DNA from 2 places in the Streptomyces tsukubensis genome. Region 2 is predicted to be linked to the other one. Evidence: riboswitches for the same ligand, from Rfam matches in the RefSeq annotation. Region 2 holds a riboswitch; the other holds the start of a gene.

Region 1 (3,398 bases), 4.7 Mb from region 2:
CCGACTGGACCCAGGAGGATCTGTTCGCCCAGGCCGCGGGGCTGATCGCGGGTGTGGCCCCAGGCCCGGGACCGGACGACGCGACCGGTACGGACACCGGGCACCCGCCGGAGCCGGGCCGGCCGCCCGGAGCCGCCCCGGACGCCCGGGGCGGCCCGGGGCCCGGCGCCGTACGGCAGTGGTCCCCGGGGCAGGACGTACGGCATGCGGAGCACGGCCCCGGATGGGTGCAGGGCAGTGGCGTCGGGCGGGTCACCGTGCGGTTCGAGGTGCCCCGGGGCGAGATCGGGCGGGTGCGGACCTTCCGGGTCGACGATCCCGAGCTCACCCCCTCCGAGCCGCTGCCGCTGGTGGCGGCGCCCGAGGCCCCCGAGCTGGTTTCGCCGGAGCAGTTGGAGCCGCCGGAGGGTCAGCCCTCCTCGCCTGCGACCGAGCCGAAGGAACGGTCGGGGGCGGCGGGATCGGGCGGGGCGGACAGCTCGATCCCGTAGTGGCGGTAGAGCTGGAGCTCCTGCTCGGGGGAGAGGTGGCGGCCGACGCCGAAGCCCGGCGCGCCCCTGATCAGGGTCCGTTCATAGGGGACGCGGAGGGTGTCACCGACCATCGTGCTCGGTTCCAGGGGGACGAAGGCGTCCCGGCTGAAGAGCCCGGTGCGGACGGCGGCCCATTCGGGTGACCCGGTGGCGTCGTCCAGATACACCTCGTCGACGGTTCCTATCTTCACTCCGTCGCGGTCGTAAGCCTTGCGGCCGATCAGGCTGCGCGGATCCATATCGGTCTGCACGGTCCCTCCTACAGGTCGCAACTGCTGTTCCCAACACGTTCAAAATCCACGAAAGTGCACAACGCGGACGTCGGCCACTTGAGCGATCACGAACCACTCCGGCCGAAGAGTGCGCTGGTAGGCTGGCAGCGGCTGTTGACCCCGCGCGGGAGAGTCCACCGGCAGGACGACGGTGGCGCCGAAGGAGCAAATCCTCCCCGGAATCTCTCAGGCACCTGTACCGCACGGGCGAGGTCACTCTGGAAAGTGGAGCGGGTGCCGTACGGCAGCCGCTCTCACCGACGGTGAAAGCCGGAGCGCCCCCGCCACGGGCGGACCGGTGAAGCTCTCAGGTTGAGATGACAGAGGGGGAGGCCGTCCCGGGCATCCGCCGGGGTGCCCCTCACCGGGTCGTAGCAGACCAGGAGGCCGCCTGTATGACCGCCAACCGCATTCCCCTCCGGAGCCTGGAGCGGGGAACGCCTTTCGAGCACCGCCACATAGGACCCGATGCCGAGGCCCAGGCCAAGATGCTGGCGCAGGTCGGATACGGCTCGCTGGACGAGCTGACCGCCGCCGCGGTGCCCGACGCGATCAAGAGCGCCGGGGCGCTGGGACTGCCGGACGCCCGCACCGAGCCCGAGGTCATTGCGGAGCTGCGCGCCCTCGCCGACCGCAACACCGTCCTGAAGTCGATGATCGGCCTCGGCTACTACGACACCTTCACCCCGCCGGTCGTACTGCGCAATGTCATGGAGAACCCCTCCTGGTACACCGCGTACACGCCGTACCAGCCGGAGATCTCGCAGGGCCGGCTGGAGGCGCTGCTGAACTTCCAGACGATGGTCGCCGAGCTGACGGGTCTGCCCACCTCCGGCGCCTCCCTCCTGGACGAAGGCACCGCCGCCGCCGAGGCGATGGCGCTCTCCCGGCGCGTCGGCAAGGTCAAGGACGGCGTCTTCCTCGTCGACGCCGATGTCCTGCCGCAGACCATCGCGGTCATCGAGACCCGCGCCGAGCCGACCGGGGTCGAGGTCGTCACCGCCGATCTCAGTGACGGCATCCCGGCGGAGATCGCGGAACGCGGAGTCTTCGGCGTACTCCTCCAGTACCCGGGCGCCTCCGGCGCCGTCCGCGATCCGCGGCCGGTCATCGAGCAGGCGCAGGGCCTCGGGGCCGTCGTCACGGTCGCCACCGATCTGCTCGCCCTCACCCTGCTGGCCTCCCCCGGGGAGCTCGGCGCCGATATCGCCGTCGGCACCACCCAGCGCTTCGGCGTCCCGATGGGCTTCGGCGGCCCCCACGCGGGCTTTATGGCGGTCCGCGAGAAGTTCGCCCGCAGCCTCCCCGGACGCCTCGTCGGAGTCTCCGTCGACGCGGACGGCAACAAGGCCTACCGCCTCGCCCTCCAGACCCGTGAGCAGCACATCCGCCGCGAGAAGGCCACCAGCAACATCTGTACGGCCCAGGTGCTGCTGGCGGTGATGGCCGGGATGTACGCGGTCTACCACGGCCCCGACGGGCTGCGGTCCATCGCCCGGCGCACCCACCGCTACGCCACCGTGCTCGCCGCGGGTCTGGCGGCGGGCGGTGCCGAGATCGTCCACGGTCAGTACTTCGACACGGTGACGGTACGCGTACCCGGCCGGGCCGCCGACGTGGTCGCCGCGGCCCGCGAGGGCGGGGTCAACCTCCGTCTCGTGGACGACGCCCATGTCTCCGTCGCCTGCGACGAGACCACCGACCGGGCCGCGGTCACCGCGGTCTGGGCCGCCTTCGGTGTCGACGCCGACATCGAGGCCCTCGACGCAGCCGGCACCGACGCCCTCCCCACGGCCTTGGAGCGGACCGGTGACTACCTGACCCACCCGGTCTTCCACCAGCACCGTTCCGAGACCGCCATGCTGCGTTATCTGCGACGGCTCGCGGACCGCGACTACGCGCTGGACCGGGGCATGATCCCGCTCGGCTCCTGCACGATGAAGCTGAACGCGACCACCGAGATGGAGCCGGTGACCTGGCCCGAATTCGGCCGGATCCACCCCTTCGCGCCCATCGACCAGGCCGCCGGATATCTGACGCTGATCCGGGAGCTGGAGGAGCGGCTGGCCGAGGTCACCGGCTACGCCAAGGTCTCCATCCAGCCCAACGCCGGCTCCCAGGGCGAACTGGCCGGGCTCCTCGCCGTCCGTGCCTACCACCGGGCCAACGGCGACACCGCCCGTACGATCTGCCTCATCCCGTCCTCGGCGCACGGCACGAACGCCGCGAGCGCGGTGATGGCCGGTATGAAGGTCGTCGTGGTGAAGACCGCCGACGACGGCGAGGTCGACATCGACGATCTGCGCGCCAAGATCGAGCAGTACCGCGACGAACTCTCCGTACTGATGATCACCTACCCGTCGACGCACGGTGTGTTCGAGGAGCACGTCGCCGAGATCTGCGCCCGGGTCCACGAGGCCGGCGGCCAGGTGTACGTCGACGGCGCCAATCTGAACGCGCTGGTGGGGCTGGCGAAGCCGGGCGAGTTCGGCGGCGACGTATCGCATCTGAACCTGCACAAGACCTTCTGCATCCCGCACGGCGGCGGCGGCCCCGGCGTCGGCCCGGTGGCCGTACGGGCACATCTGGCGCC
Region 2 (3,398 bases):
GCGGCAGCGGGACCCCGACGGTCCCGTCCGGATTGAGCACGATGCCGACCTGCGGCGGCAGTCCGCGGGCGAAGTCACGGGCGGGTGCGACCGTGTACGACATCAGCTCGCCGACGCAGGCCCGGTACTGCTCCTCGGAGCTGAAGACGGGGACGTAGGCCGCGCCGTCGATCTCGACCATCGGCAGGTCGAGTTCCCTGCTCTCGGGCCCGCCGCCGTTGGGCAGCGGCACCCAGACGGGGCTGCGGCCGAGCACCTCGACGACCCGGGCGCCCGCGCCCGGGTCGCCCAGGGAGGCGGCGAGGGTCTCCTCCAGCTCGTTGACCGGCCAGGGCGCGTACGGGCTGCCGGGCGCCCCTCCGTACGGTCGCGAGTCCGGTTGCTCCGCCACGTTCATCCCTGTTCGCCCTCTCCCCCCGGCCCCCCGGGTCCCCGCTCGGTGTGCCGACGACTCTAGTGGTACGGGAACGAGGTACGGGCGGCGGAAGAGGGCTCCGGGCGGGTCAGCCCGCGGTGAAGCCGATCCGGTCGAGCGCAGTCGCGGCGGGGCGGTCCAGCAGGATCACGGACGCGCAGCCGGCCGGGGCCCGGCCGGCCTCGGCGTCGGCGATCAGCCGGCCCGCGGCCCGCCGGTGGCGGGCGAAGGCGTATCCGGACACCCCGCGGCCGCGCTCCCGCTGGCCCTGGCGGGCCACCTCGGGCGGGACGTCGAGCAGCATCAGATGGAGTCCGGTGCCTCTGCGGCGGGCCTCGCGGGCCAGCCAGCGCCGGACCCAGGCCTGGGTGCCGCAGTCGTGGACCACGACGGACCGGCCGGACCGGAGCGCCCGGCGCAGCCCGGCGTAGTGGGCGAGGCGGACGAAGGGGCGGTAGAGGGCGTACGGGAGGAGGCGGGGCACGGCCGCGTCCCAGCGGTCCCGGGTGTCCTGGGAGTCGATTCCGCAGGCCGGACCGGCTTCCGTCGCGATACCGGGACCGGCCCCGGTATCGGATCCCTCCGGAGCGTCCGGTCCGCCCGGGGAAACGGAACCCGAACCGGAACCGGCGGCCGGGCGGGCTCCCGCCGCGGCGACCGCCCTTTTGATCAGGGTGGACTTTCCGCTGCCGGGCAGCCCGGAGACCACCACGAGATCGCCCGCCGCGAACGTGAGCGCCCGCGGCCCGCGGCCCGCGCGGCCCCGGAGATCGCGCAGCACGGGCGGTGCGTGCGCGCCCACCCGCTCCCGCACGGGCGCTGCCGGCTGTGCGGGCACCCCCGCGGTCGTGGCGTAGGCGCTGGAGCGCTGCAACGTCATCACACCCTCCTCCCCCATGGTCGGGTCACCCACACACATGCCCATGGAGCATCAACGGACCGTAAAGAAATGGTAATGAGATGCAAGCGATTTTTCCGGCATTTCCCGTGTTGCTCCTCGAATCCGTCTCACGTTCCTCCTGTCGTGTCGTGCGTTTCTCCCGGCTTCGCCCCGCACAGCGCCGTTTTCCCCGGTAAGACCGGTGTCACACCCGTAGCGGTTCCCCGCTGTCGTGCGCCCGTCCGCGCGCCGCTCCCGCCGCGCGCCCGTGACCAGCCGTCTCCACAAGCCCTAGAGCCGTCCCCCGGGCGTCCCCGTATCGAGAACAACCGGGCCGGGGCTCCCGCACTTCCCGTTCTGCGTGCAATGATGTGCGCGCCAACTGCATACCGGCCGTTCGAATCCGCGCGGGAGAGACCCGGAGCACGACTCCGGGCGCCGAAGGAGCAAGTTCCTCCCTTGAATCTCTCAGGCCCCGTACCGCGTGCGATGAGGCAGATCTGAAAAGCGGGCCGCATCGCCGGCCCCACCCAAGGTGCAAGTCGCGCCCTCCCGTCCGTACGTCCATCCGTACGCGGGGTCGCGACGAACCTCTCAGGTTCCGATGACAGATGGGGAGGAACGTCCTCGTCGTCATGGAATCCGTCATGCCTGGGAGAACCCGTTCATGAGCACTGCCCCCCGCCGTACCGCCCTCGACGCCCTGCACCGCTCCCTGGGTGCGACCATGACCGACTTCGCGGGCTGGGACATGCCGCTGCGGTACGCCAGTGAGCGCGAGGAGCACCAGGCCGTACGCACCCGGGCCGGGCTCTTCGACCTCTCCCACATGGGCGAGATCACCGTGTCCGGCCCTCAGGCCGTCGCCCTGCTGGACTACGCGCTGGTCGGCAACATCTCGACGGTCGGCCCCGGCCGCGCCCGCTACACGATGATCTGCCGCGAGGACGGCGGCATCCTCGACGATCTCATTGTGTACCGGACCGGTGACACGGAGTATCTGGTCGTGGCGAACGCGGGCAACGCCCAGACCGTGCTGGACGCGCTGACCGAGCGGTCCGCGGGCTTCGACGCGGAGGTGCGCGACGACCGCGACGCCTATGCGCTGATCGCCGTCCAGGGCCCCGAGGCCCCCGGAATCCTGAAGTCCGTCACGGACGCCGACCTCGACGGGCTGAAGTACTACGCGGGCCTGCCGGGCACGGTCGCCGGGGTTCCGGCGCTGATCGCCCGCACGGGCTACACCGGTGAGGACGGCTTCGAACTCTTCGTGGCGCCCGAGCACGCGGAGGGCCTGTGGCGGGCGCTGACCGAGGCGGGCGCGGACGCGGGCCTGGTGCCCTGCGGTCTGTCCTGCCGGGACACGCTGCGCCTGGAGGCGGGGATGCCGCTGTACGGGCACGAGCTGACGACCGCGCTCACCCCCTTCGACGCCGGTCTCGGCCGGGTGGTCAAGTTCGAGAAGGAGGGCGACTTCGTCGGGCGCAAGGCGCTGGAGGCCGCCGCCGAGCGGGCCGCGGGCACCCCGCCGCGTACCCTCGTCGGACTGGTCGCCCAGGGCCGCCGGGTGCCGCGCGCCGGATATCCGGTGGTGGCGGACGGCGCGGTGATCGGCGAGGTCACCTCCGGCGCCCCCTCCCCCACCCTCGGCAAGCCGATCGCCATGGCGTACGTGGACGCCGCGCACGCCGCGCCCGGGACCGCCGGGGTCGGGGTCGACATCCGCGGTGCGCACGAGCCGTACGAGGTCGTGGCGCTCCCCTTCTACCGCCGGCAGAAGTAACCCACCCGCGCCTCCTCTCCTCTTCATTCTTTCTGCCTCATCCGTCTTTCCCTGTTTCCCCGCCCCATGGCCGCCCGGACGCCGTACGTGACCAGATGCACGTCGCCACGGTCCGGGTCCGTTCATCCGCACCGTCCGCGTACAGGAGAATTCACCCCATGAGCAACCCCCAGCAGCTTCGCTACAGCAAGGAGCACGAGTGGCTGACGGCCGCCGAGGACGGCGTGTCGACGGTCGGGATCACCGAGTTCGCGGCCAACGCACTGGGTGATGTCGTGTTCGCACAGCTTCCCGAAGTGGGCGCGCAGGTCTCCGCGGGC

What was found. Region 2 has a riboswitch for glycine ahead of gcvT (glycine cleavage system aminomethyltransferase GcvT). Riboswitches for the same ligand answer to the same signal wherever they lie in the genome.
Region 1: another riboswitch for glycine. It lies ahead of gcvP (aminomethyl-transferring glycine dehydrogenase); the one in region 2 lies ahead of gcvT (glycine cleavage system aminomethyltransferase GcvT).

The regions. Positions count from the first base shown of each region.
Region 1 is NZ_CP020700.1:1,110,652-1,114,049, reverse strand. It holds gene B7R87_RS03550 (DNA polymerase IV) at 1-491, shown strand, start outside; gene B7R87_RS03545 (PRC-barrel domain-containing protein) at 410-784, opposite strand; glycine riboswitch at 921-1,017, shown strand; glycine riboswitch at 1,018-1,139, shown strand; gene gcvP (aminomethyl-transferring glycine dehydrogenase) at 1,201-3,398, shown strand, end outside.
Region 2 is NZ_CP020700.1:5,803,211-5,806,608, reverse strand. It holds gene B7R87_RS24145 (enhanced serine sensitivity protein SseB) at 1-397, opposite strand, end outside; gene B7R87_RS24140 (ATP-binding protein) at 504-1,295, opposite strand; glycine riboswitch at 1,694-1,788, shown strand; gene gcvT (glycine cleavage system aminomethyltransferase GcvT) at 1,963-3,078, shown strand; gene gcvH (glycine cleavage system protein GcvH) at 3,237-3,398, shown strand, end outside.